DNA from 4 places in the Anaerobacillus sp. CMMVII genome. Region 4 is predicted to be linked to each of the others. Evidence: a T-box and tRNA genes for the amino acid it is inferred to sense, from the RefSeq annotation. Region 4 holds a T-box; the other regions hold tRNA genes.

Region 1 (6,849 bases), on a different contig from region 4:
CCGAATGCCAAATACTTATCCTCGGGAGTCAGACTGCGAGTGCTAAGATCCGTAGTCAAGAGGGAAACAGCCCAGACCATCAGCTAAGGTCCCAAAGTATACGTTAAGTGGAGAAGGATGTGGAGTTGCCCAGACAACCAGGATGTTGGCTTAGAAGCAGCCACCATTTAAAGAGTGCGTAATAGCTCACTGGTCGAGTGACTCTGCGCCGAAAATGTACCGGGGCTAAACGTATCACCGAAGCTATGGATTGACACCTTAGGTGTCAGTGGTAGGGGAGCGTTCTAAGTGCAGCGAAGTCAGACCGGAAGGACTGGTGGAGCGCTTAGAAGTGAGAATGCCGGTATGAGTAGCGAAAAGAGGGGTGAGAATCCCCTCCGTCGAAAGCCCAAGGTTTCCTGAGGAAGGCTCGTCCGCTCAGGGTAAGTCGGGACCTAAGCCGAGGCTGAAAAGCGTAGGCGATGGACAACAGGTTGAAATTCCTGTACCACCTCCTCACCGTTTGAGCAATGGGGGGACGCAGAAAGGTAGGGTAAGCGCACTGATGGATATGTGCGTCCAAGCAGTTAGGCTGAGAAGTAGGCAAATCCGCTTCTCGTGAAGGCTGAGCTGTGATGGCGAGCGAAATTTAAGTAGCGAAGTTCCTGATCCTACACTGCCAAGAAAAGCCTCTAGCGAGGTGAGAGGTGCCCGTACCGCAAACCGACACAGGTAGGCGAGAAGAGAATTCTAAGACGCTCGGGAGAACTCTCGTTAAGGAACTCGGCAAAATGACCCCGTAACTTCGGGAGAAGGGGTGCTCTGATAGGGTGTTAAAGCCCGAGAGAGCCGCAGTGAATAGATCCAAGCGACTGTTTAGCAAAAACACAGGTCTCTGCGAAGCCGCAAGGCGAAGTATAGGGGCTGACACCTGCCCGGTGCTGGAAGGTTAAGAGGAGGGGTTATCCGTAAGGAGAAGCTCTGAATTGAAGCCCCAGTAAACGGCGGCCGTAACTATAACGGTCCTAAGGTAGCGAAATTCCTTGTCGGGTAAGTTCCGACCCGCACGAATGGTGTAACGATTTGGATACTGTCTCAACGAGAGACCCGGTGAAATTATATTACCTGTGAAGATGCAGGTTACCCGCGACAGGACGGAAAGACCCCATGGAGCTTTACTGTAGCTTGATATTGGATTTTGGTACAATTTGTACAGGATAGGTAGGAGCCTGAGAACCCGGAGCGCCAGCTTCGGTGGAGGCGTCGGTGGGATACTACCCTGATTGTATTGAAATTCTAACCTAGGACCGTGATCCGGTTCGGGGACAGTGTCAGGTGGGCAGTTTGACTGGGGCGGTCGCCTCCTAAACAGTAACGGAGGCGCCCAAAGGTTCCCTCAGAATGGTTGGAAATCATTCGTAGAGTGCAAAGGCAAAAGGGAGCTTGACTGCGAGACCTACAAGTCGAGCAGGGACGAAAGTCGGGCTTAGTGATCCGGTGGTTCCGCATGGAAGGGCCATCGCTCAACGGATAAAAGCTACCCTGGGGATAACAGGCTTATCTCCCCCAAGAGTCCACATCGACGGGGAGGTTTGGCACCTCGATGTCGGCTCATCGCATCCTGGGGCTGAAGTAGGTCCCAAGGGTTGGGCTGTTCGCCCATTAAAGCGGTACGCGAGCTGGGTTCAGAACGTCGTGAGACAGTTCGGTCCCTATCCGTCGCGGGCGTAGGAAATTTGAGAGGAGCTGTCCTTAGTACGAGAGGACCGGGATGGACACACCGCTGGTGTACCAGTTGTTCCGCCAGGAGCATAGCTGGGTAGCTACGTGTGGAAGGGATAAGTGCTGAAAGCATCTAAGCATGAAGCCCCCCTCGAGATGAGATTTCCCTTGGAGTTAATCCAGTAAGACCCCTTAAAGATGATGAGGTTGATAGGTCTCGGGTGGAAGCACGGCGACGTGTGGAGCTGAGAGATACTAATCGGTCGAGGACTTATCCTATAAATAGTTTAGAGTTATGATTGTTGAGTTTTGAGTTGCGTGAGTAACTCGAAGCAGTAAATACCAAATTCTAAATAAACGGATTGAATTTTACTCAAGTCTTAAATGTGTGTTATCTAGTTTTGAAGGAATGAACTTTCTTCATATAATCTAGTAGCGATAGCGAAGAGGTCACACTCGTTCCCATGCCGAACACGACCGTTAAGCTCTTCAGCGCCGATGGTAGTTGGGGGTTTCCCCCTGTGAGAGTAGGACGTTGCTAGATTATTAATTAATTTGGGGCCTTAGCTCAGCTGGGAGAGCGCCTGCCTTGCACGCAGGAGGTCAGCGGTTCGATCCCGCTAGGCTCCACCATATTAATTAATCGTAAATTTATTTTTCATGGCGGCGTGGCTCAGCTGGCTAGAGCGTACGGTTCATACCCGTGAGGTCGGGGGTTCGACTCCCTCCGCCGCTACCAATTTAGTTTTTTTATATGACATGGAGGAATACTCAAGTGGTTGAAGAGTTCGGTCTTGAAAACCGATAGGTCGTGAAAGCGGCGCGGGGGTTCGAATCCCTCTTCCTCCTCCATATAAACCTGGACCCGTGGTGTAGCGGTTAACATGCCTGCCTGTCACGCAGGAGATCGCCGGTTCGATCCCGGTCGGGTCCGCCATTTTTTTGAACTTATATCAATACTAACTATATGTGGAGGGGTAGCGAAGTGGCTAAACGCGGCGGACTGTAAATCCGCTCCCTCCGGGTTCGGCGGTTCGAATCCGTCCCCCTCCACCATTTATAATTAACTGCCTTTAGGGGCATAGTTTAACGGTAGAACAGAGGTCTCCAAAACCTCCAGTGTGGGTTCGATTCCTACTGCCCCTGCCAAAAAAAATAAAATTATGGCGGTCGTGGCGAAGTGGTGAACGCACCGGATTGTGGCTCCGGCATTCGAGGGTTCGATTCCCTTCGATCGCCCCATAATTATCTTTAAAGTATTGGGCTATAGCCAAGCGGTAAGGCAACGGACTTTGACTCCGTCATTCTCTGGTTCGAATCCAGATAGCCCAGCCATTTATATGCGGAAGTAGTTCAGTGGTAGAACACCACCTTGCCAAGGTGGGGGTCGCGAGTTCGAACCTCGTCTTCCGCTCCAATATTATCAATTTTATATTGAGCAATAGAGTGCTTGGCGGCATAGCCAAGTGGTAAGGCACGGGTCTGCAAAACCCTTATCCCCCGGTTCGAATCCGGGTGCCGCCTCCAAGAGCTCATATAAGTCGTTTTGTTATGCCGGGGTGGTGGAATTGGCAGACACACAGGACTTAAAATCCTGCGGTAGGTGACTATCGTGCCGGTTCAAGTCCGGCCCTCGGTACTTTAATTTTATATGCGCCCTTAGCTCAGCTGGATAGAGTGTTTGACTACGAATCAAAAGGTCGGGAGTTCGAATCTCTCAGGGCGCACCAAACCAACTACCTCGAATAAACTTCACTGCAGGTTTGCGACGAGCAAACGAAGTGGCGCAGGAGCATTTTTGGTTGGTTAGTAAAACTAATTTTTATCTCGGGAAGTGGCTCAGCTTGGTAGAGCACCTGGTTTGGGACCAGGGGGTCGCAGGTTCAAATCCTGTCTTCCCGACCATTTATTTTAATCATGCGGGTGTAGTTTAGTGGTAAAACCTCAGCCACGAGCGAAACATCTCAGAAAATGCTACGAGTTGCCTCGACGGATACACTCCTATGAGTAATCTTGAAGAGGAAGAGGCATGATAGAAGGCGTTTAATTTTAAGTTAACTTTATTTAGATAACGCGGGTGTAGTTTAGTGGTAAAACCTCAGCCTTCCAAGCTGATGTTGTGAGTTCGATTCTCATCACCCGCTCCAAATCTACTACGTCGAATAAGCATCTTCGCAGATTTAAGTAGATGTATTATTTTGGACAAGTATTTATTAAATCAATGTATGGGCCTATAGCTCAGCTGGTTAGAGCGCACGCCTGATAAGCGTGAGGTCGGTGGTTCGAGTCCACTTAGGCCCACCATACTTTTATTAATATTCCACAGTAGCTCAGTGGTAGAGCAATCGGCTGTTAACCGATCGGTCGTAGGTTCGAGTCCTACCTGTGGAGCCATTTTTATTTGGGGAAGTACTCAAGAGGCTGAAGAGGCGCCCCTGCTAAGGGTGTAGGTCGTGTGAGCGGCGCGAGGGTTCAAATCCCTCCTTCTCCGCCAGGAAACTTAAAAAAATGGCCCGTTGGTCAAGCGGTTAAGACACCGCCCTTTCACGGCGGTAACACGGGTTCGAATCCCGTACGGGTCACCATTTTACTTTAAATAACATCAATACATCGGAGGATTAGCTCAGCTGGGAGAGCACCTGCCTTACAAGCAGGGGGTCGGCGGTTCGAACCCGTCATCCTCCACCAAAGTTTTTTGCGCAACAAAGTGGAGCAAAATAACTTACCTTATTATGCCGGCCTAGCTCAATTGGTAGAGCAACTGACTTGTAATCAGTAGGTTGGGGGTTCAAGTCCTCTGGCCGGCACTCGTAGTCTTTTTTACTAAGAGCCATTAGCTCAGTTGGTAGAGCATCTGACTTTTAATCAGAGGGTCGAAGGTTCGAATCCTTCATGGCTCACCATTGTTTTTTGCATATGCGGGTGTGGCGGAATTGGCAGACGCGCTAGACTTAGGATCTAGTGTCTTTGACGTGGGGGTTCGAGTCCCTTCACCCGCATTATTCAATTCATAAGTTGAAACGTATGTTACTTTTTAAAAAGTAACATACGTTTTTTTTATTTGTAATCCGAACAATTAAATGGAATATAAAGAGGCTGAAGGTATATGGTAACGGGTTCAGTTTTGGGAGAGAAAATAACAAATGACATTAGAAAAAGAACAAGCGTACAAATTATCAGTGATTTTGTACGCTTGTTTTTTATTGGTACGTCTTGGTACGTCAATGTTTGATTAGAATTCAACCTAAAATTAGCAGTTTTATCATACCTATTGGTGAAACCCCATAGACTTATGTTCCCCGTTTATTTCATACGCTAAAAGTTATGCTGATTATTTTGTTAGTTTTGGGGTTATTAATATTCGTAGGAATTTTGGAATTTAATGTTAAAATAAGTATAAAGAAATTCTTTGTTCAACGAGCAGAAGTGTGTTGTTTACTTTTTGTTCAACAGTGGGGACATTTTGAGGAAAAGGGCTCATTGGATTAAGCAACATTTCTTCTTTTAGATAAAGTCGTAAACAGGTTTGCCGCATTTTGAAGGAGAAAAAGTAGAGGAATTACTAGAAGACAAATAAACAGCCCTGTTGTTTCTAAAGAATGAAATTAACAAGGCTGTTTTTTTACCAGAAAATTTACATAGGTTACGATAAAGAAAGAAAAAAAAATAAACGGGTCAAAACCACCGTTACATTCGTCTAATTTTTGGAAGGGAGGTTGAACGGTGTTTACTCAAGTAAGTAATGATATAGAAAAAAATAAGGATGTCCTCTTGTATCAGTTAATGCAGAAGTATGGATCAGAGTTAAAACGGATCGCCTATTTGTATGTAAACGATAAAGAAGAATGTGAAGATATTATTCAGGAAGTTTTTATTTCTTGTTATCAAAACTTAGACCAGTTTCGGAATGAAGCTAGTTATAAGACTTGGCTTATACGAATCACCATTAACAAATGTAAAGATTATCGGAAGCGATGGAGCATTAAGAATTTAATTTTTAAACCAGAAATCAATCCATTGAATACAAGTCAATCAACCGAAAAAGAGTATATTCAGCAACACAATTCCGATGAGATAATTGAACAAATTGCTAGTCTTTCAGGAAAATACAAAGAAGTTCTCATTCTATATTTCTATCAGGAAATGAATATGAAGGAAATAAGCGATGTCCTCAATATTAGTATAAATACGGTTAAATCAAGACTGTTACGCGGAAAAGATGCTCTAAAAAGAAAACTTGAAAGGGGGTGTAAACTTGAATAACACTGATAAGAAGATATCAGAAAAAGTGAAAAGTTATTTAGATAAGAATGTTGAATTTACGACTGAAGAAAGCGAAAAGATTCAAATGAAAATTCAACAAGGTATTCATAAATCAAGAAAGTTTAATCGGTTCTATTGGACAGCATTGGCTTCTGCTGCTGCTATTTTTCTTATATTAAGTATATCTTTTCTAAATGGTCCCCTTTTAGGTCCGGAAAACGAGCAGGCTGTACAGAGTTCTGGTAATGAAGGTGAAGAATTATCCGTAGACCTGTCTGACATTCCACATATGAATATAGGTTCCGAAATGCCCCGACTTTTATTTGCCGATGACAACATAGCGGTTATTCAAGGTACATTTGGAGTCATTGTATATAATATGCAGGATTCAATGGTTACAAATCGAATTTCATATGAAGTTATGAAGGCATATGACATCTCTATGATGTTGGCATCTGTATCTCAAGATGGTACAACAATCTATATTGGAAATGAGGATATGTCTATGTCTAATGAATTTATATATACTCACCAATACAATATTAGTACTAGAGTAATAACAAAAACTACACAACAGCCATCAGGCTTGTATAGTCCTATAAATATCGAAACACCTGGTTACAATGAGCAATACGATAAATATTTCGATTTACTATATCTTACGGGTGACAAAATTGCAGAATTGGATAATTCTTTTATATACCTACGCTCTTCAGACTGGAATATAAAAATCTACAAATCGTTATTTGCCAGTATGAAGATGGTGAAAGCCAAGTTTTTGATGTGTTCAAATGAGAATTATAGTTGGCTGTTACATTATTCTTAAATATGGATTAATTTCATTATTAAGAGACCTTGCTGGAATAACTAAAATGACAACGATAA
Region 2 (6,849 bases), on a different contig from region 4:
CGAGGAAGTCCTCTGCGGAGCTTAGCTTGTAGACGAAGGAGCACACACCCAAGTAACCAATCTAAAACCTCATTTAATTTGAACAGTATCCAACTCCTCTGCAAAAACCAAAAATCTTTCTCCAACTGAAAGATTACCTTATGCCATCTTTTTGTACCGCATTATTTTAAACCCTTCCCCTTTAGAAAATATGTGATATATTATATTATTAACACTGACACACTTCCATTAAAGAGCTTCTTGACATGCACACTGAACTGAAATTTAAATACTGATACTTATTTTGGGAAGTATAACAAATAGAATTTTGTAGCGGAAGGAAGGATTTTATTTTGAATGCCATTGTTTTTGATTTGGAGTTAATAAAACGATTTAGAAAAGGACAACTTAGTGAAATTGTTGAGATCGGGGCATGTAAGGTAAGTTTAAATGAAAAAAAAATTATAGACCAATTCCAAATTTATATTACACCTAAAAGCGGGTACGTTTCAAAAAGTACAAGAAAGTTTATTAAGATGACCAAAGAAGACCTAAAAAATGCCGTTACTTTTCACCAAGGAATTCATCAATTTGCTAACTGGCTTGGTGATGATTACTTCTTATGCGCTTGGGGAAAAGACGACAAAGCTCATATAATCAATCAATGTGTCCGAAATAAAATAAATTTAGATTGGTTTAAAAACTATAATGATATCCAAAAACAAATTGGAGAACTATTAGTTGTTGATAATAATAGCCAAATAGGGTTAAAAAATGCATTGAACATAGCTGGAATTGAACCAGTAGGTAAAGCACATAGAGGAATTGACGATGCTATAAATACCGCTCATTTATTATTAAAATTCATTGATACGCTGAAATTCAACAAAAATAATGTAACTAATAAGGAAATATCTCAGCAATTTATTAAAAATAAGCAAACGATCCAACAAAATAAAATTTATCAGGCAAGCGTCTCAAAACAATAATAAAGCGCACTATTCGCCCAAAGGAAAATGACCTTAAAATTGATGTGCTTTTCTTACTAGCACGTCCTACTCTAACAGGGTAGCAGCTGACCTCAATTACATCGTGCAAAACTGTATTGAGCTTCTTCATACAGCTTTGCATCGAGGAAGCCACTTCGAACAAAGCTTGTAGACAAGCAACTGACCTCGTTTACATCGTGAGCTTACCTCTTTGATTAACTACATGCAGCTTTGCGACGAGGATACGACGCTAGGAGTACCGCAGAAGCACACTAGCAAAGAAGCAACTGACCTCGTTCACATCGTGAGTTACTTCTTTGATTAAACTACATGCAGCTTTGCATCGAGGAATTCCGCTTCGGAGCTTAGCTTGTAGACGCAGATGCACATTACCAAGTAATTTATCTCTACTTTTTATATTTAATTAACAAAAAAAACATCCTCATTTGGATGTCTTTTTTTTACCTAGCAACGTCCTACTCTCACAGGGGGAAACCCCCAACTACCATCGGCGCTGAAGAGCTTAACGGTCGTGTTCGGCATGGGAACGAGTGTGACCTCTTCGCTATCGCTACTAGATTATATTTCATTCAAGAAACTTTCATTCCCTGAAAACTATATGTTTTTTCATGGTGCGGGTGAAGGGACTCGAACCCCCACGTCAAAGACACTAGATCCTAAGTCTAGCGCGTCTGCCAATTCCGCCACACCCGCAAATTCAAAAAACTTTGGTGAGCCATGAAGGATTCGAACCTTCGACCCTCTGATTAAAAGTCAGATGCTCTACCAACTGAGCTAATGGCTCTTAGTAAAAAGACTACGAGTGCCGGCCAGAGGACTTGAACCCCCAACCTACTGATTACAAGTCAGTTGCTCTACCAATTGAGCTAGGCCGGCATAATAATGTAAGTTATTTTGCTCTACTTTATTGCGCAAAAAATTTTGGTGGAGGATGACGGGTTCGAACCGCCGACCCCCTGCTTGTAAGGCAGGTGCTCTCCCAGCTGAGCTAATCCTCCGATGTATTGATGATGTCTATTCTACGAAGCCCCTGTTTCTTCCTCTTCAAGTAACTCAAAGATGTGTATGCGTCGAACCAACTCGCAGTTTATTCACAGATGATTTTGCTCGTAGCTGAGCTAATCCTCCGATGTATTGATGATGTCTATTCTACGAAGTCCCTGTTTCTTCCTCTTCAAGTAACTCAAAGATGTGTATGCGTCGAAACAACTCGTAGTTCATTCACAGATGACTTTGCTCGTCGCTGAGCTAATCCTCCGATGTATTGATGATATTTTAAGTTAAATGGTGACCCGTACGGGATTCGAACCCGTGTTACCGCCGTGAAAGGGCGGTGTCTTAACCGCTTGACCAACGGGCCATTTTCTTATTATTCACCTGGCGGAGAAGGAGGGATTTGAACCCTCGCGCCGCTCACACGACCTACACCCTTAGCAGGGGCGCCTCTTCAGCCTCTTGAGTACTTCCCCAAATAAAAATACTTTTAACGACAAGATTTAAGTACTGCCGACTGAAGGATAATTAGTGTCCCCTAAGCAGTATTTAGTATGGTGGGCCTAAGTGGACTCGAACCACCGACCTCACGCTTATCAGGCGTGCGCTCTAACCAGCTGAGCTATAGGCCCATACATTGATTTAATCAAATCCTTGTTCAATATAATACATCTACTCTGTTTAGTACAATATACTGAGTAGTGTGCTCTTGTTCAACCAAAATTGCTCGTCGCTAATCTGCGAAGAAGCTTATTCGACGTAGTAGATTTGGAGCGGGTGATGAGAATCGAACTCACAACATCAGCTTGGAAGGCTGAGGTTTTACCACTAAACTACACCCGCATTCTCTAAATAAAGTTAATTAAAAATTAAACGCCTTCTTGTCATGCCTCTTCCTCTTCTAGATTGTTCAAAGAAGTGTATCCGTCGAGGCAACTCGTAGTATTTTCTGAGATGCTTCGCTCGTGGCTGAGGTTTTACCACTAAACTACACCCGCATGATTAAAATAAATGGTCGGGAAGACAGGATTTGAACCTGCGACCCCCTGGTCCCAAACCAGGTGCTCTACCAAGCTGAGCCACTTCCCGAGATAAAAAATTAGTTTTTACTAACCAACCAAACATGCTCCTGCGCCACTTCGTTTACTCGTCGCAAACCTGCAGTGAAGTTTATTCGAGGTAGTTGGTTTGGTGCGCCCTGAGAGATTCGAACTCCCGACCTTTTGATTCGTAGTCAAACACTCTATCCAGCTGAGCTAAGGGCGCATGTTGTTATTTCATTGTAGTATACTCACGGTGCTTACGGACGATGTAACGCTTTGTAGCATCCTGTTTCTTCCTCTACTCGCCATGCTTCGAAGCTTGATACGTCGAAACAATCGGGGGATAAGGGTTTTGCAGACCCGTGTCTTACCACTTGGCTATGCCGCCAAGCACTCTATTACTCAATATAAAATTGATAATATTGGAGCGGAAGACGAGGTTCGAACTCGCGACCCCCACCTTGGCAAGGTGGTGTTCTACCACTGAACTACTTCCGCATATAAATGGCTGGGCTATCTGGATTCGAACCAGAGAATGACGGAGTCAAAGTCCGTTGCCTTACCGCTTGGCTATAGCCCAATATTTTAAAGATAATTATGGGGCGATCGAAGGGAATCGAACCCTCGAATGCCGGAGCCACAATCCGGTGCGTTCACCACTTCGCCACGACCGCCATAATTTTATTTTTTTTGGCAGGGGCAGTAGGAATCGAACCCACACTGGAGGTTTTGGAGACCTCTGTTCTACCGTTAAACTATGCCCCTAAAGGCAGTTAATTATAAATGGTGGAGGGGGACGGATTCGAACCGCCGAACCCGGAGGGAGCGGATTTACAGTCCGCCGCGTTTAGCCCCTTCGCTACCCCTCCACATATAGTTAGTATTGATATAAGTTCATAAAAATGGAGGAGGAAGAGGGATTCGAACCCCCGCGCCGCTTTCACGACCTATCGGTTTTCAAGACCGAACTCTTCAACCACTTGAGTATTCCTCCATGTCATATATAAAAATTAAATTGGTAGCGGCGGAGGGAGTCGAACCCCCGACCTCACGGGTATGAACCGTACGCTCTAGCCAGCTGAGCCACGCCGCCATGAAAAAGAAATTTACAATCAATTAATATGGTGGAGCCTAGCGGGATCGAACCGCTGACCTCCTGCGTGCAAGGCAGGCGCTCTCCCAGCTGAGCTAAGGCCCCAAATTCTTTCGAAGTTTTTATTATACCACTATAATTTCGACTCTTCAACCTTTTTTGAAGGTTTTAATTTCAAGTATTATAATGTGTGTTGTTACAAATTAACAGATTATTATTCAGTAACAAACGACTAGGAGTTTAATTATATTACAATAATAAATGCATTGCAATACTACTTTTTACTTCTTTATCTCAAAGTTGCTGTCGCAAACAAAAAACACACCCTCAATCGGATATGTTTCTTACCTAGCAACGTCCTACTCTCACAGGGGGAAACCCCCAACTACCATCGGCGCTGAAGAGCTTAACGGTCGTGTTCGGCATGGGAACGAGTGTGACCTCTTCGCTATCGCTACTAGATTTATGAAGTTTTAAGTGTTGAGTTAAGAGTTTTGAGTTTTTTAGGTTTCTCTATAGACGCCCTTTAAACTTTTCACTTAAACTCTGCACTCTCAAGGAAATCATTCCCTGAAAACTAGATAACACACATTTAAGACTTGAGTAAAATTCAATCCGTTTATTTAGAATTTGGTATTTACTGCTTCGAGCTACTTACTCAACTCAAAACTCTACACTCATCACTCTAAACTTTATTATAGGATAAGTCCTCGACCGATTAGTATCTCTCAGCTCCACACGTCGCCGTGCTTCCACCCGAGACCTATCAACCTCATCATCTTTAAGGGGTCTTACTGGATTAACTCCAAGGGAAATCTCATCTCGAGGGGGGCTTCATGCTTAGATGCTTTCAGCACTTATCCCTTCCACACGTAGCTACCCAGCTATGCTCCTGGCGGAACAACTGGTACACCAGCGGTGTGTCCATCCCGGTCCTCTCGTACTAAGGACAGCTCCTCTCAAATTTCCTACGCCCGCGACGGATAGGGACCGAACTGTCTCACGACGTTCTGAACCCAGCTCGCGTACCGCTTTAATGGGCGAACAGCCCAACCCTTGGGACCTACTTCAGCCCCAGGATGCGATGAGCCGACATCGAGGTGCCAAACCTCCCCGTCGATGTGGACTCTTGGGGGAGATAAGCCTGTTATCCCCAGGGTAGCTTTTATCCGTTGAGCGATGGCCCTTCCATGCGGAACCACCGGATCACTAAGCCCGACTTTCGTCCCTGCTCGACTTGTAGGTCTCGCAGTCAAGCTCCCTTTTGCCTTTGCACTCTACGAATGATTTCCAACCATTCTGAGGGAACCTTTGGGCGCCTCCGTTACTGTTTAGGAGGCGACCGCCCCAGTCAAACTGCCCACCTGACACTGTCCCCGAACCGGATCACGGTCCTAGGTTAGAATTTCAATACAATCAGGGTAGTATCCCACCGACGCCTCCACCGAAGCTGGCGCTCCGGGTTCTCAGGCTCCTACCTATCCTGTACAAATTGTACCAAAATCCAATATCAAGCTACAGTAAAGCTCCATGGGGTCTTTCCGTCCTGTCGCGGGTAACCTGCATCTTCACAGGTAATATAATTTCACCGGGTCTCTCGTTGAGACAGTATCCAAATCGTTACACCATTCGTGCGGGTCGGAACTTACCCGACAAGGAATTTCGCTACCTTAGGACCGTTATAGTTACGGCCGCCGTTTACTGGGGCTTCAATTCAGAGCTTCTCCTTACGGATAACCCCTCCTCTTAACCTTCCAGCACCGGGCAGGTGTCAGCCCCTATACTTCGCCTTGCGGCTTCGCAGAGACCTGTGTTTTTGCTAAACAGTCGCTTGGATCTATTCACTGCGGCTCTCTCGGGCTTTAACACCCTATCAGAGCACCCCTTCTCCCGAAGTTACGGGGTCATTTTGCCGAGTTCCTTAACGAGAGTTCTCCCGAGCGTCTTAGAATTCTCTTCTCGCCTACCTGTGTCGGTTTGCGGTACGGGCACCTCTCACCTCGCTAGAGGCTTTTCTTGGCAGTGTAGGATCAGGAACTTCGCTACTTAAATTTCGCTCGCCATCACAGCTCAGCCTTCGCGAGAAGCGGATTTGCCTACTTCTCAGCCTAACTGCTTGGACGCACATATCCATCAGTGCGCTTACCCTACCTTTCTGCGTCCCCCCATTGCTCAAACGGTGAGGAGGTGGTACAGGAATTTCAACCTGTTGTCCATCGCCTACGCTTTTCAGCCTCGGCTTAGGTCCCGACTTACCCTGAGCGGACGAGCCTTCCTCAGGAAACCTTGGGCTTTCGACGGAGGGGATTCTCACCCCTCTTTTCGCTACTCATACCGGCATTCTCACTTCTAAGCGCTCCACCAGTCCTTCCGGTCTGACTTCGCTGCACTTAGAACGCTCCCCTACCACTGACACCTAAGGTGTCAATCCATAGCTTCGGTGATACGTTTAGCCCCGGTACATTTTCGGCGCAGAGTCACTCGACCAGTGAGCTATTACGCACTCTTTAAATGGTGGCTGCTTCTAAGCCAACATCCTGGTTGTCTGGGCAACTCCACATCCTTCTCCACTTAACGTATACTTTGGGACCTTAGCTGATGGTCTGGGCTGTTTCCCTCTTGACTACGGATCTTAGCACTCGCAGTCTGACTCCCGAGGATAAGTATTTGGCATTCGGAGTTTGACTGAATTCGGTAATCCTGTGGGGACCCCTAGTCCAATCAGTGCTCT
Region 3 (6,849 bases), on a different contig from region 4:
GCCGAAAATGTACCGGGGCTAAACGTATCACCGAAGCTATGGATTGCGCACCTGGTGCGCAGTGGTAGGGGAGCGTTCTAAGTGCAGCGAAGTCAGACCGGAAGGACTGGTGGAGCGCTTAGAAGTGAGAATGCCGGTATGAGTAGCGAAAAGAGGGGTGAGAATCCCCTCCGTCGAAAGCCCAAGGTTTCCTGAGGAAGGCTCGTCCGCTCAGGGTAAGTCGGGACCTAAGCCGAGGCTGAAAAGCGTAGGCGATGGACAACAGGTTGAAATTCCTGTACCACCTCCTCACCGTTTGAGCAATGGGGGGACGCAGAAAGGTAGGGTAAGCGCACTGATGGATATGTGCGTCCAAGCAGTTAGGCTGAGAAGTAGGCAAATCCGCTTCTCGCGAAGGCTGAGCTGTGATGGCGAGCGAAATTTAAGTAGCGAAGTTCCTGATCCTACACTGCCAAGAAAAGCCTCTAGCGAGGTGAGAGGTGCCCGTACCGCAAACCGACACAGGTAGGCGAGAAGAGAATTCTAAGACGCTCGGGAGAACTCTCGTTAAGGAACTCGGCAAAATGACCCCGTAACTTCGGGAGAAGGGGTGCTCTGATAGGGTGTTAAAGCCCGAGAGAGCCGCAGTGAATAGATCCAAGCGACTGTTTAGCAAAAACACAGGTCTCTGCGAAGCCGCAAGGCGAAGTATAGGGGCTGACACCTGCCCGGTGCTGGAAGGTTAAGAGGAGGGGTTATCCGTAAGGAGAAGCTCTGAATTGAAGCCCCAGTAAACGGCGGCCGTAACTATAACGGTCCTAAGGTAGCGAAATTCCTTGTCGGGTAAGTTCCGACCCGCACGAATGGTGTAACGATTTGGATACTGTCTCAACGAGAGACCCGGTGAAATTATATTACCTGTGAAGATGCAGGTTACCCGCGACAGGACGGAAAGACCCCATGGAGCTTTACTGTAGCTTGATATTGGATTTTGGTACAATTTGTACAGGATAGGTAGGAGCCTGAGAACCCGGAGCGCCAGCTTCGGTGGAGGCGTCGGTGGGATACTACCCTGATTGTATTGAAATTCTAACCTAGGACCGTGATCCGGTTCGGGGACAGTGTCAGGTGGGCAGTTTGACTGGGGCGGTCGCCTCCTAAACAGTAACGGAGGCGCCCAAAGGTTCCCTCAGAATGGTTGGAAATCATTCGTAGAGTGCAAAGGCAAAAGGGAGCTTGACTGCGAGACCTACAAGTCGAGCAGGGACGAAAGTCGGGCTTAGTGATCCGGTGGTTCCGCATGGAAGGGCCATCGCTCAACGGATAAAAGCTACCCTGGGGATAACAGGCTTATCTCCCCCAAGAGTCCACATCGACGGGGAGGTTTGGCACCTCGATGTCGGCTCATCGCATCCTGGGGCTGAAGTAGGTCCCAAGGGTTGGGCTGTTCGCCCATTAAAGCGGTACGCGAGCTGGGTTCAGAACGTCGTGAGACAGTTCGGTCCCTATCCGTCGCGGGCGTAGGAAATTTGAGAGGAGCTGTCCTTAGTACGAGAGGACCGGGATGGACACACCGCTGGTGTACCAGTTGTTCCGCCAGGAGCATAGCTGGGTAGCTACGTGTGGAAGGGATAAGTGCTGAAAGCATCTAAGCATGAAGCCCCCCTCGAGATGAGATTTCCCTTGGAGTTAATCCAGTAAGACCCCTTAAAGATGATGAGGTTGATAGGTCTCGGGTGGAAGCACGGTGACGTGTGGAGCTGAGAGATACTAATCGGTCGAGGACTTATCCTAAAAATAAGAATTGAATTTTACTCAAGTCTTAAATGTGTGTTATCTAGTTTTGAAGGAATGAACTTTCTTCATATAATCTAGTAGCGATAGCGAAGAGGTCACACTCGTTCCCATGCCGAACACGACCGTTAAGCTCTTCAGCGCCGATGGTAGTTGGGGGTTTCCCCCTGTGAGAGTAGGACGTTGCTAGATTATACCTTATTTATTTTAAATAGTTAGTTATTCTTATTCCTGCGTCTGCGTCTTCTAGAATTGCTCTGAAGTAAGCTTCCTCGACGCAAAGCAGCGTGAAGTATACTCATCGAAGTATCACATGATGTGATTGAGGTCAGTCGCTTCCCTGTGAGAGTAGGACGTTGCTAGGTTATTATAATATTTTTCCACAGTAGCTCAGTGGTAGAGCAATCGGCTGTTAACCGATCGGTCGTAGGTTCGAGTCCTACCTGTGGAGCCATTTACGGAGAGCTGTCCGAGTGGCCGAAGGAGCACGATTGGAAATCGTGTAGGCGGCGTAAAACCGTCTCGAGGGTTCAAATCCCTCGCTCTCCGCCATAGCTCACTTTATCTGGCCCGTTGGTCAAGCGGTTAAGACACCGCCCTTTCACGGCGGTAACACGGGTTCGAATCCCGTACGGGTCACCATTTTACTTTTAAAACAATCAATACTTCGGAGGATTAGCTCAGCTGGGAGAGCACCTGCCTTACAAGCAGGGGGTCGGCGGTTCGAACCCGTCATCCTCCACCATTATATTATCGCGGGATGGAGCAGTCTGGCAGCTCGTCGGGCTCATAACCCGAAGGTCGGAGGTTCAAATCCTCCTCCCGCAACCAATCAACTTCTTGAATATGCACCTCTGCAAGATTTGCGACGAGCAAACGAAGTGGCGCAGGAGCGCAGTACCAGGTAATTTTAATAAATGATTACTTAATTCAAGATATTTCATATGGACCCGTGGTGTAGCGGTTAACATGCCTGCCTGTCACGCAGGAGATCGCCGGTTCGATCCCGGTCGGGTCCGCCATTTTTTTTGGCTCGGTAGCTCAGTCGGTAGAGCAGAGGACTGAAAATCCTCGTGTCGGCGGTTCGATTCCGTCCCGAGCCACCATTTTTTTGCCGGCCTAGCTCAATTGGTAGAGCAACTGACTTGTAATCAGTAGGTTGGGGGTTCAAGTCCTCTGGCCGGCACCAGTTTTTACTTGAAGATGAAATAATGAATTTCAATTCACGTATTGACGAATATAAGAATAATATGTAATATTAGTCTTATCTAATATGGAGGGGTAGCGAAGTGGCTAAACGCGGCGGACTGTAAATCCGCTCCTTTGGGTTCGGCGGTTCGAATCCGTCCCCCTCCACCATTGAAACATCTAGGGGCATAGTTTAACGGTAGAACAGAGGTCTCCAAAACCTCCAGTGTGGGTTCGATTCCTACTGCCCCTGCCATATTATAGTATTTTGGCGGTCGTGGCGAAGTGGTGAACGCACCGGATTGTGGCTCCGGCATTCGAGGGTTCGATTCCCTTCGATCGCCCCATTTAAAATAAAGTTGATGGGCTATAGCCAAGCGGTAAGGCAACGGACTTTGACTCCGTCATTCTCTGGTTCGAATCCAGATAGCCCAGCCATTTTTTCTTGCGGAAGTAGTTCAGTGGTAGAACACCACCTTGCCAAGGTGGGGGTCGCGAGTTCGAACCTCGTCTTCCGCTCCAACTTCATATCGAGGCGGCATAGCCAAGTGGTAAGGCACGGGTCTGCAAAACCCTTATCCCCCGGTTCGAATCCGGGTGCCGCCTCCAAGTTCTCATGTAAGTCTTTTTAGTTTTGCCGGGGTGGTGGAATTGGCAGACACACAGGACTTAAAATCCTGCGGTAGGTGACTATCGTGCCGGTTCAAGTCCGGCCCTCGGTACCAAACCAGCTACATTGAATCTGCTTCACTGCAGGTTTGCGACGAGCAAACGGAGTGGCGCAGGAGCACATTTCAATTAGTTTGCACTAACTTTTTTTATAGCTTTAACACACTTCACTGTGTGTTTTTTATTGCAACATGCCGGTGTGGCGGAATTGGCAGACGCGCACGACTCAAAATCGTGTTCCTCACGGAGTACCAGTTCGACCCTGGTCACCGGTACCATTACATTAGTTTAATTTAAATAAAGCTTACAGACTCAGAACTGTTGTTAAATCAACGTTTCTGAGTCTTTTTTGTGAAAATGAAAACCCTAGGCTCGGCCTAGGGTTCCAAAAAGCTTCCAGCGAGGTATTAAAAAAACTCCACCGTGGTGCTAAAATATATTTGGTTCGCCAACCAATATATCAAGCAAACGGGGGAGTTTTATGTCAAAAGACATTAACAGTTTAGCACATACAAAATGGAATTGTAAGTATCACATTGTATTTGCACCAAAGTATAGAAGACAAGTAATATACGGAAAATTAAAGAAAGATATAGGAGAAATATTAAGAACATTATGCGAAAGAAAAGGAGTTGAAATAATCGAAGCAACCGCATGTAAGGATCATGTACATATGCTAGTAAGTATTCCACCCAAAATAAGTGTGTCCTCATTTGTTGGGTATTTAAAAGGAAAAAGTAGTTTGATGATCTTTGATAGGCACGCAAATTTGAAGTATAGATATGGAAATCGGAAATTTTGGTGTACTGGCTTTTATGTAGATACGGTAGGAAGAAATAAGAAAGTCATTTAAGAATACATTAAAAATCAAATACAAGATGATATAGTCGCAGAACAGTTAAGTTTATTAGAGTACGTTGATCCATTTACAGGAGAAGAAGTGAACAAAGGAAAGAAGAGGATAAAATAGGCCTTTGAGGTCTGGCCAGTAGAAGTAGTACAAATGGCGAACCGTTCAGTAGCCCTTTAGGGCCTGGTCAGTAACAAAGGCTTTCAGCCGCAGAACAAACCACCCGTTGTCACGGGTGGTTTTGATTTGAGAGTAGGATAGAAACGACATGAAATGAATGCCTTATAATAAATGTTGGGGTTAACATGATATACTGAATGGTTTTTAATTAAAGGGTGCCCTATAGCGTCATAATTGACAGACTTTGGGACACCTTTTTAATTTTGATTAGAATTAATTGATTTGCCGTCTTATATACACCCTAGCAATCTGGAACGTCCTACATAGCATAATAATGCAGAGAGCATCTGCAAGTCCCTATAGGAAAGGGGGGGAAGAGATATGTCTTACGCTCAACATGGTAGAACAGATTTCACGTTAATCCTAGTGTTGTTTATCCTATTAGTGATTATTGGCGCAGCTTGGTACTACTAGGGATAAGAAGAATAGCTCGTAAGAAAGGCGTTAAAACTGACAAGGTTTTAACGCCTTTCTTTGACAGAAACGACAAGACAGCTGGCGTAATTTTTGCTAGAAAGAAATGGCTAGCTCATGTTGCATTAATCTTATATTAAAGACTTTCGGTGTTTATTCTAGGGTATCCTGGTTTCATTTCTGCAGCTGCACTAGCGTTATCATTATGTCGATTGTCTTCGTTTTGATCTAATTGAGTGTAATGTTCTATGTCTTTAGAAGTTTCCTTTTTGTTAGCCATCGTATCACCTCCTACCGATACTATGTCCAATTTTTACCTTTAACATAAAAGTTCGTTTTAGTGTTACGCAGCTTTTTTTACTTCGTAAATCGACAAAATATATACTTAGAATTATCTAAGTAAACGATGTATTTTGGGAAAAAAGGGGTCAGACCCCTTTTTTTCGTGGCATTTAATTGAATAACAATTTCATAATAAACTGGATATTTATGTTAATATGTATATAGATTGTGTAAGATTTTCCTTAAGTTAATATTCATAAATTAAACCTATACACTAAAAGGATTTTATAGGGAAGCGGTAGAACCATGCATAAGAGGGAGAGGGGGATAACATGGAAAAATCATTTCACATGCTGCCGTTTTTAGGTGCTTGTTTTATTTATCTCATATTTTTGTTTTTTTATTTGTTTGGCTTTCTCACTGGTTCTACCTTAGTATTCTTATTGCTTTTGCTATCGCTATTTAACGTGGTGTTTATTTTTATTTCAATGAAAATCCGATCTTTACGTCGTGCGTTTATCCTATCTGCTTATTCCAGCCTATTGCTATTTCTCTATGAGCTTCCAACATTTATTTTAGATGAAAAAGAGTCTATTGTTGTTTTCTATCAACCGTCAGAAGAAATTGTGGCGAGTTCAGGTATCCATGTCTTGGGGATTGGAAGTGTTGAGTTAGAAAAGGGAAGCAAGATTCAATTTTTTGATGAATCGGATTTGTATGAGGTCATAGTCGCAACCAACTATCTTCGCTATCGAAGTAAAAACAGTGAGGTTTTTGAATTTTTACGATTGAGGGTAAATCCACTAGAGGATATGAGAAGTAGTGTGAGACTTTACTTGAGAGATAAAACCACAGAAGTCGATGCATTTTTAAACAAAGAGGATATTAATGGAAGCAGTGCAGGCTTAGCGTTGGTGCTTTCTTCCATTGCAGAAGAGCCAGAATGGAATAACAAACTATCTATTGGAGTAACAGGTGCGATTAACAAGAACGGTAAAGTGAAAAAAGTAGGGCTCATCAAAGAAAAAATCCAATCTGCTACTCGAGACGGTCATACTCATGTCATTGTTCCTTACGGGAACCTAAAAGAAGCTTTGAAAGCAAAAGAAGATCTAAACTTACCAATAGAGGTTCTAGGTGTAAAAAGTGTTGAGGAAGCATTAGAGATCATAAATATATTGAATACAAACCAAACTAGAATCTTAACTTCCATTCAATAAACAAAATTTGCTGGGCGAAGTCCGCCACTCCAAATACAGTGTAGTTCGCTACCGATGAAGTCTTACATTGTATAGAAAGGAACGAGAGAATAAGCCGTTGCTGCCGTTGTGGTGCTAACGGGCAAGGCCAGTTCAAAGTGTGTTTACAAAATTTCTACCCGTCATTAAACAGGTTTTAGCTAGAAGTATTTTGTTAAAATTAGGGGGACTTCTTATGAGCAGAAAATTACTTGGAATGTTCATTTTGGCAACTGTTTTAGTTCTAATAGTAGG
Region 4 (6,849 bases):
TACCCTAGCTCTTATTGTGAAGAGGGAGCTAGATATTGAACAGTTTCAGTCAAAGTTATTTTGGGAAGTTATTGCAAAGTTTTCTATAAACGGAAAAGAATACGAAGGGAAATGGGAACAAGATAACAATTCAAGAATTGAACAAGAAGAGTTAGCAAGTAAAATAGCCGCATTTTGTGAAGGAAAGACTGCAGAAATATTTCAAGCAGAGAAAGAGCGAAAGAAATTCGAGCCACCACTTCTCTTTAATCTCTCAGCACTTCAAGCAACAGCTAATAGTGTTTATAAATTTTCACCGCAAAAAACCTTGGATGTATTGCAAAAGTTATATCAAAAAGGAATTGTCTCTTATCCAAGGTCGGATTCAAATTATGTAACGGAAGGTGAAGCTGAAACTTTTCCACAAATATTGCAGAAGCTAAGTAAGTTTACTCAATATGCTGAATTCTTTCCAACCCCTGTTAACTCATTACTGAACAACAAGCGCTACGTAAATGATAAAAAAGTAACCGATCACTACGCGATTATTCCTACTGAACAAGTTAAGGACCCAGATAAGCTTGCAAGTGATGAAGCGAAGATATATGACTTGGTCGTTCGTCGCTTGATTGCTGCCCATTTTCCAGCAGCTATTTTTGATTATTCTACGGTTGTAACATTGGTAGATAACGAGCGAAATTTGTCTCTAAAGGTAAACAACAAATTACCGATGGGTGGAGAAAAGTGGTCTTTACGAAAGAAGACGACAATGATGTAATATTACCTGTACTTGACGAAGGAGAACAAGGAATAGTAACAACAGTTCAGGTAAAAGAGGGGAAAACACAGCCACCAAAACGATTTACAGAAGGGCAGTTAATAACGTTAATGAAAACAGCAGGTAAGTATTTAGATAACGAAGAGTTAGAGAAAGGTGCTGAATAAAACTGAGGGCTTAGGGACAGAAGCGACTCGAGCGGGGATTATTACCATGCTTAAAGAACGAAACTATATCGAAGTCGTGAAAAATAAGGTTACTGCTACAAAGAAAGCTAAAATTCTAATAGAGGCATTAGGGGAAAACATTCTAGCTTCTCCGGAAATGACTGCAAAGTGGGAGCAACGTCTAGCTGAAATTGGCCAGGGAAAAGCATCCCCTGCAACCTTTATGGAGCAAACAAAGAAATTAACTCAAAAAATTATAGATGATGCCACTAATAATGCAAAGGAATGGAATATAGCTGGCCTAGAATATGAAGTGAAAAGTAAGTCAACTTCAAAATACACATTAGGGAAAAAACTTGGTAAATGCAAGCTATGCGATGGTGATGTTATTGATAAGGGGAAGGTTTATGGGTGTTCAAACTATAAAAAAACATCATGTAGTTTTATCATTTCCAAAACAATATTAGGAAAAAAAACTCTCAGCTTCAACAATATCAAAATTGCTCAACTCGGGAAAAACAAGTGTACTGAAAGGATTTAAAAGGGAGAAAAAACATTTGATGCAACACTTGTCTGGGATGAGGCGGGTAAAAAAATAAGTTTAGAGTTTACCGTATAGAGTATAGTAAAACTACTAAATAGTTAGAAGCCATCCTTAAAAATCAATGTGGCATCTCCAATCCACCAACATACCTATAGATAGTAGGAAATGTTGGAGGTGTGTTAAGTGGGTGTTGCAAAATCTAACTTATTGGTAAGAGAATTTATCAAACGCAGAAAAGAAATTTCATCGATGCAATACTTTCAAATTCAACGAGATATTCTTTGTGAACCAATAGCAGAGCATTTTGAAGAATTCAATGCTACTCAACTTCATAAGTATTTTTTGGAAAATGGAATGTTTTACCCTGATGCGAAAATACATGAAGAATTGAAACTACTTGAAAAAAAGCGTGTTTGGGAAATACTTCAAACCCATTATGATAAATTAAGAGAATTATGGGGAGGAGAAGACGCCAATATTTATGTTTTTCCAGCGGAAAGAAGAAATGAGATCGTTATGAAAGACTTAAAGGGAAAAATGGGCGTTAGTTTCCACCATGTTATCTTGTTATTCTTAACTAAGGAGTTAACAAAAAGTGAAATTCAAGCATTATTAACCCATGAATATAACCATGTTTGTCGACTTGCCACCTTACAAAAAAAATTCCATGAATTAACATTATTAGATTCGATTATTATTGAAGGGTTGGCAGAGGTGGCGGTTGAACTAACAGTCGGCGAGACAGTGTTAGCACCTTGGGTATCGATGTATACGAAAGAGGAACTTCTCCCTTACTGGCTGCGAGTGAAAAGATATCTAGACACGAAAGGAAAAGATAAGCATGATCGATTTTTGTATGGCGACTACTCTGGTCGTGGATTTCCAAAATGGTTCGGTTACAGTGCAGGTTACTTAATTGTTAAAGCTTACTTAGAAAAGAATAATAAAATAACAATGAAAGATCTGCTGAAAATAGATACAAAAGAAATCTTAAAAGCTTCAGAATTTGGTCAAGAACTACGCTAAATATGGTGAAGAGAAGTATTTATAACTTCTCTTTATTTTTTTTAGAGGATTTTGTTGTTTTTAGCAGAAATAATTATATGTAGTCAATAACCTGAAAAGGGAGGAAAACATATGCCAAACGTTAAACTGCAAGTATGTTTGAGGGACAAGCTGTGATTTTTCGCTTCTTTCTGTTGTTAATTGGCTTTGGACTTGCTGTATCTGGTGGTGTTAGCATGATTGCTTACTTAAACTATGTGACAGCAGGGTATACTTTTGTCTATTATTTAAAATTTATTGCTTTAAGAGTAGAATTTCACCTATTTCTGATTGGTTTTATTATGATATTAATTAGTATTTACATCCCGGCTTCCAAGAGATAAAAAAGAGTTTAAACAAAAATAAATCTCGAATTAATAATAGTGGAATAAATTTCCTCACCTATGCCCATACTGTTTGTACAACATTCTTAGAGCAAGGGGGCTTGGTGATGGTCCACATTCGGGATGTATGGATCAACTGGTTTGAAGGCGAAGAAAATGGGTATAATGTCTGCGAATTTTTTGAATGGCGTAAGGATGACAAGATTGAGTTACTTGATCAGGTTGTTATCATTAAGGTAACAAGTAAGTTGTTCGATTACATAGAAAATAATTTAGCAGAACTACCTGAAGAGCTACTAAACACCGTTTACCAACAAAGCTTTCAAAGAAAAAACAATCAACGAATTCAGCTAGACTATTGCTTTATTGCTACCGATGGTAAAAAAGTACTTGCAGTTGATACGTTGGGTTATCAAACACCGATTAGAAAAAGCAGACTAATGCCTAGACAAGAGGAAATTGTCCTCGAATTGGCCATGAATGAGTATGTAAAAGATTATTACGTCGAGTACATTGATTTGCCAAGAGAACATCACATATTGTCGCCAGACCCAAAATTAATGAGCGGTCTTATCCGAAAAGAACGACAATTAAAGCAACTTTTGTTTATGGTATTAGATCAATTATACTCTACGAATAATGTAGCAGAGGTCCGGTATTGGTATACTGAGTGGGCACCTGCAAATTATGAACGCATTCAACAAATGAATTTTGAAGAAGCATGGCATGGACTTTTTGACGAACTGAAATATGGGTGGACAACTTATCATTATCAGCTTTGTGAACGAATGGTAAAAGGCCAGCCTTTTTTCGAGAAAATATGGGAACTCCAACATGCAGAAAGTGTGAAATAACAAAAGAACGAAGACTAATGTCTTCGTTCTTTTGTTGTTTCAATGCAATTTGCAATTTAGAATTTAGATAGCTGATAGCTATAGCTTCGAAGCAACTCACACACCAACTCAAAACTCTACACTCTTAACTCAAAACTTATCTCTTCCGTCCTAACCCCATTGCTCGTTTGGCTTTAGCTAGCGTTTTTGAAGCAACTTGGTTTGCTTTTTCGGCTCCTAAATCTAAAATGTCATCTAATTCCTTTGAATCAACTATTTGGTTGTAGCGTTCTTGAATTGGCTGTAACGTACTAACCACTGCTTCACCAACGGCTTGCTTAAAGTCGCCATAACCAATTCCAACAAACTCTTTTTCTAATTCTTCAATTGATTTACCTGAACAAAGTGAATAGATGCCTAAGAGATTAGAGATCGCTGGTTTATTTTCTTTATCATATTTTACGATTCCATCAGAATCTGTAACCGCACTTTTAATTTTCTTAATAATCGTCTTTTCTTCATCAAGCATCGAAATATAACTTTTTTGATTTGGATTTGACTTACTCATTTTTTTAGTTGGATCGTTGAGTGACATAATTCTTGCACCAACTTTAGGAATTCGAACTTCTGGAATAGTAAAGATTTCATTATATTTTTTGTTGAAACGTTCTGCTAAATCGCGTGTTAACTCAAGATGCTGCTTTTGGTCTTCACCTACAGGAACAATATCCGTATTATAAAGCAAAATATCAGCAGCCATTAATGGTGGATAGGTTAGTAGTGCGCTTGAAACAGCTTCTTTACCATCTGATTTATCTTTAAATTGAGTCATTCTTTCTAATTCACCAATATAAGCTACACATTGCATCATCCAACCTAGTTGTGTGTGGGCACTTACCTCCGATTGAATAAAAAGTGTTGATTTGTTTGGGTCAATTCCGACGGCAACATAAAGGGCTGCTAGACTTCTAATGTTTTTGCGCAGTTGAATTGCATCCTGTGGAACAGTAATCGCATGCTCATCAACAATACAGAAATAGCAATTATGATCGTTTTGCAACTCAACAAAATGCTTCATTGCTCCTAAATAATTTCCTAATGTCAATGTTCCACTCGGTTGAATTCCTGAAAATATTGTCTTCATCTTATTTCTCCCTTTCTAATCTGAAATTAATAATAAGAACACATAAGCCTATTCGTTAGTTCTAGGAAAACACAAAAAGGCCCACTCATCCCTTACAATAGGGACGAATGGACCGCGGTGCCACCCTAATTATTCTAATATTACGTAGAATCACTTATAACCGTACAGTTGATAGTGTATACGGCGTCCAAGATAACGTTAGGACGTACGCCAAAGCCTACTAGAACGAATCTGTTGTTCGGTTTGGATGCTCAAAAGCCCATTCCATCAGGCCGCTACTATCTGTGTTCCACCAATCACAGACTCTCTAAAAGTTTAGCAAGATGTACTTTTCTTTATCATCGCAGTTGTAATAGTAATTTTTTTCTAATTATACTTAACCATATCCAAAAAAGCAAATAGGTTTTGGCCTAACTGTAATTGAAAAGACAACCAAGCATATACATGTACTATAAATACTTTGAGACTAATTATTTTTATGAGGCGGTGCAGGTGTTGATTGTTAGAAGAAACTTTCTTTATTTATCGATACTTTTTTTTATTTTTTTATTTTTGGCCACAAATTATCAGCGATCAGAAAGCTCGTTGAAGCAATTAGAACAGGAAGTCGTGGCGGCTGCTGTAGCAGCAAAAGTAGGCGTATATCAAGGGGATACAGCAGTAAACATTCAACTTTTAAATGCACATGGGGAACTGGTAAATTTGAAAGACTTACGTGGAAAAAAAGTCTTAATTAACTTTTTCGCAACTTGGTGTGCCCCTTGTCAAGAAGAGATGCCAATTTTGGTGGATTTAGATTTGCGGATCAACAATGAAAAATTTGTTATATTGGGTGTTAATGTCACAAAAGAAGAACCTAATCCTAATCAGGTTCGGGAATTCATCAGACACTACCAGGTGGAGTATGATGTCCTTTATGATGGTGAAGGAAAGGTAATGAAGGACTATCAGTTAATTGGGATTCCAACAACGATTTTTATTGATGATAAAGGGAAAATTGTAAAACGCTTGAATGGTATGTTAACCATGGATATGGTGGATAACGATCCATTTTTTAAGTAGCAATTATGCGATTTAAGTCGCGTTCATACCTCGTTAGATTTTATTCGTTAGAAGATAAGCGGTTTTAAATATCTTAGGTGATGTCTAGCGCAAGCCCTATCCCCTCGAGGTCAGTAGCTTTTGTCGGGGCTAAACAGGGAAAAAGTATGTGTGCTTTTTCCTAGGGGAAAGCACACTATTCTTTTTCATAGGGCGCTTGTGCTTTTCTTGTAGATGATTGAGTTAAGATTAAATAATTTATCGATAAGAGTTTCACAAAATAGCTGTTCGAGGACTCAACTGCAACTGAAATAACTCATTGTCGATCATTTTGTCCAGCTTAGCGAGAAGCCGTCTTGCTCGTTCATCATCAATCTCTCTATAGTGGTGGTTTCCGCTTGGCTCCTCATCCATTTCGTCTGCTAGAGCGACCACCTTTTGTAGAGGATCTAAAAAAAGCTCGCCTTCAGGTAAATAAGAGTCAGTGTGCAATAAAATAGCTAAAGCAATTTTTTTCGCCTTCTTTGGGTGCTCTCCAAGTCTTATTAATAATTTGTGAGCTCGTTCAGCACCTTTAATTGCGTGAATATCATTTTGTTTATATAACTCATAATCCCATTTTCCGTTTTTATACCATGTGTAATGGCCGATGTCATGTAAGAAAGCTGCTTTTGTAGCTAAATCAGGATTAACCTTATACTTTTTCGAGAGGTTAAAGGCATGATAAGCTGCAGCAATTGCGTGGGCCATACCGGACCTCTTTACATATTTTTGGGTAATCCGATGCTCAAATATTGATAATAAAGTGACGTCTCTCATCATGTTTACCTCCTCAATTTATTTGTGTTTCTTTTAGGCTCGTTTCTTAAACTTTGTTGGGCAAGCGTTCAGTAAATAATCCATATTTCTGCGTTAACACCTACGAATGTTAAAAAAGAAGCCCCCTAGACCTTGATATATCTTGTCATTACTAGC

The links. A T-box is a leader RNA that pairs with one kind of tRNA and senses whether it is charged. The one in region 4 lies ahead of trpS (tryptophan--tRNA ligase), so its partner is inferred to be a tRNA-Trp.
Region 1: it encodes a tRNA-Trp, which carries the amino acid that the T-box ahead of trpS (tryptophan--tRNA ligase) is inferred to sense. The anticodon was not compared.
Region 2: it encodes a tRNA-Trp, which carries the amino acid that the T-box ahead of trpS (tryptophan--tRNA ligase) is inferred to sense. The anticodon was not compared.
Region 3: it encodes a tRNA-Trp, which carries the amino acid that the T-box ahead of trpS (tryptophan--tRNA ligase) is inferred to sense. The anticodon was not compared.

The regions. Positions count from the first base shown of each region.
Region 1 is NZ_JACEHK010000019.1:14,150-20,998, forward strand. Features, by position in the region: rRNA gene H1D32_RS24325 (23S ribosomal RNA) at 1-1,980, shown strand, start outside; rRNA gene rrf (5S ribosomal RNA) at 2,130-2,245, shown strand; tRNA gene H1D32_RS24335 (tRNA-Ala) at 2,259-2,334, shown strand; tRNA gene H1D32_RS24340 (tRNA-Met) at 2,364-2,440, shown strand; tRNA gene H1D32_RS24345 (tRNA-Ser) at 2,463-2,553, shown strand; tRNA gene H1D32_RS24350 (tRNA-Asp) at 2,563-2,638, shown strand; tRNA gene H1D32_RS24355 (tRNA-Tyr) at 2,673-2,757, shown strand; tRNA gene H1D32_RS24360 (tRNA-Trp) at 2,777-2,850, shown strand; tRNA gene H1D32_RS24365 (tRNA-His) at 2,868-2,943, shown strand; tRNA gene H1D32_RS24370 (tRNA-Gln) at 2,962-3,036, shown strand; tRNA gene H1D32_RS24375 (tRNA-Gly) at 3,044-3,118, shown strand; tRNA gene H1D32_RS24380 (tRNA-Cys) at 3,154-3,228, shown strand; tRNA gene H1D32_RS24385 (tRNA-Leu) at 3,255-3,340, shown strand; tRNA gene H1D32_RS24390 (tRNA-Arg) at 3,355-3,431, shown strand; tRNA gene H1D32_RS24395 (tRNA-Pro) at 3,530-3,606, shown strand; tRNA gene H1D32_RS24400 (tRNA-Gly) at 3,775-3,848, shown strand; tRNA gene H1D32_RS24405 (tRNA-Ile) at 3,929-4,005, shown strand; tRNA gene H1D32_RS24410 (tRNA-Asn) at 4,021-4,095, shown strand; tRNA gene H1D32_RS24415 (tRNA-Ser) at 4,105-4,195, shown strand; tRNA gene H1D32_RS24420 (tRNA-Glu) at 4,212-4,286, shown strand; tRNA gene H1D32_RS24425 (tRNA-Val) at 4,314-4,389, shown strand; tRNA gene H1D32_RS24430 (tRNA-Thr) at 4,436-4,508, shown strand; tRNA gene H1D32_RS24435 (tRNA-Lys) at 4,529-4,604, shown strand; tRNA gene H1D32_RS24440 (tRNA-Leu) at 4,620-4,700, shown strand; gene H1D32_RS24445 (sigma-70 family RNA polymerase sigma factor) at 5,425-5,964, shown strand; gene H1D32_RS24450 (hypothetical protein) at 5,957-6,790, shown strand.
Region 2 is NZ_JACEHK010000010.1:191,645-198,493, reverse strand. Features, by position in the region: gene H1D32_RS14520 (3'-5' exonuclease) at 333-968, shown strand; rRNA gene rrf (5S ribosomal RNA) at 1,432-1,547, opposite strand; tRNA gene H1D32_RS14510 (tRNA-Leu) at 1,599-1,682, opposite strand; tRNA gene H1D32_RS14505 (tRNA-Lys) at 1,698-1,773, opposite strand; tRNA gene H1D32_RS14500 (tRNA-Thr) at 1,793-1,865, opposite strand; tRNA gene H1D32_RS14495 (tRNA-Val) at 1,912-1,987, opposite strand; tRNA gene H1D32_RS14490 (tRNA-Glu) at 2,275-2,349, opposite strand; tRNA gene H1D32_RS14485 (tRNA-Ser) at 2,368-2,458, opposite strand; tRNA gene H1D32_RS14480 (tRNA-Ile) at 2,538-2,614, opposite strand; tRNA gene H1D32_RS14475 (tRNA-Gly) at 2,752-2,825, opposite strand; tRNA gene H1D32_RS14470 (tRNA-Pro) at 2,995-3,071, opposite strand; tRNA gene H1D32_RS14465 (tRNA-Arg) at 3,172-3,248, opposite strand; tRNA gene H1D32_RS14460 (tRNA-Gly) at 3,449-3,523, opposite strand; tRNA gene H1D32_RS14455 (tRNA-Gln) at 3,531-3,605, opposite strand; tRNA gene H1D32_RS14450 (tRNA-His) at 3,624-3,699, opposite strand; tRNA gene H1D32_RS14445 (tRNA-Trp) at 3,717-3,790, opposite strand; tRNA gene H1D32_RS14440 (tRNA-Tyr) at 3,810-3,894, opposite strand; tRNA gene H1D32_RS14435 (tRNA-Ser) at 3,929-4,019, opposite strand; tRNA gene H1D32_RS14430 (tRNA-Met) at 4,042-4,118, opposite strand; tRNA gene H1D32_RS14425 (tRNA-Ala) at 4,148-4,223, opposite strand; rRNA gene rrf (5S ribosomal RNA) at 4,465-4,580, opposite strand; rRNA gene H1D32_RS14415 (23S ribosomal RNA) at 4,817-6,849, opposite strand, start outside.
Region 3 is NZ_JACEHK010000001.1:727,829-734,677, forward strand. Features, by position in the region: rRNA gene H1D32_RS03945 (23S ribosomal RNA) at 1-1,773, shown strand, start outside; rRNA gene rrf (5S ribosomal RNA) at 1,850-1,965, shown strand; tRNA gene H1D32_RS03955 (tRNA-Asn) at 2,153-2,227, shown strand; tRNA gene H1D32_RS03960 (tRNA-Ser) at 2,233-2,325, shown strand; tRNA gene H1D32_RS03965 (tRNA-Glu) at 2,341-2,415, shown strand; tRNA gene H1D32_RS03970 (tRNA-Val) at 2,443-2,518, shown strand; tRNA gene H1D32_RS03975 (tRNA-Met) at 2,528-2,604, shown strand; tRNA gene H1D32_RS03980 (tRNA-Asp) at 2,720-2,795, shown strand; tRNA gene H1D32_RS03985 (tRNA-Phe) at 2,804-2,879, shown strand; tRNA gene H1D32_RS03990 (tRNA-Thr) at 2,887-2,962, shown strand; tRNA gene H1D32_RS03995 (tRNA-Tyr) at 3,049-3,132, shown strand; tRNA gene H1D32_RS04000 (tRNA-Trp) at 3,144-3,217, shown strand; tRNA gene H1D32_RS04005 (tRNA-His) at 3,233-3,308, shown strand; tRNA gene H1D32_RS04010 (tRNA-Gln) at 3,325-3,399, shown strand; tRNA gene H1D32_RS04015 (tRNA-Gly) at 3,409-3,483, shown strand; tRNA gene H1D32_RS04020 (tRNA-Cys) at 3,496-3,570, shown strand; tRNA gene H1D32_RS04025 (tRNA-Leu) at 3,598-3,686, shown strand; tRNA gene H1D32_RS04030 (tRNA-Leu) at 3,824-3,908, shown strand; partial or broken gene tnpA (IS200/IS605 family transposase) at 4,112-4,600, shown strand; gene H1D32_RS04040 (YjcZ family sporulation protein) at 4,982-5,074, shown strand; gene H1D32_RS04045 (hypothetical protein) at 5,211-5,354, opposite strand; gene H1D32_RS04050 (S16 family serine protease) at 5,689-6,576, shown strand; gene H1D32_RS04055 (hypothetical protein) at 6,791-6,849, shown strand, end outside.
Region 4 is NZ_JACEHK010000018.1:61,855-68,703, reverse strand. Features, by position in the region: partial or broken gene H1D32_RS23985 (DNA topoisomerase 3) at 1-924, shown strand, start outside; gene H1D32_RS23975 (DNA topoisomerase) at 914-1,465, shown strand; gene H1D32_RS23970 (DUF2268 domain-containing putative Zn-dependent protease) at 1,652-2,494, shown strand; gene H1D32_RS23965 (YuzI family membrane protein) at 2,647-2,856, shown strand; gene H1D32_RS23960 (YjbA family protein) at 2,964-3,710, shown strand; gene trpS (tryptophan--tRNA ligase) at 3,847-4,833, opposite strand; T-box leader at 4,930-5,184, opposite strand; gene H1D32_RS23950 (TlpA disulfide reductase family protein) at 5,329-5,895, shown strand; gene H1D32_RS23945 (HD domain-containing protein) at 6,148-6,693, opposite strand.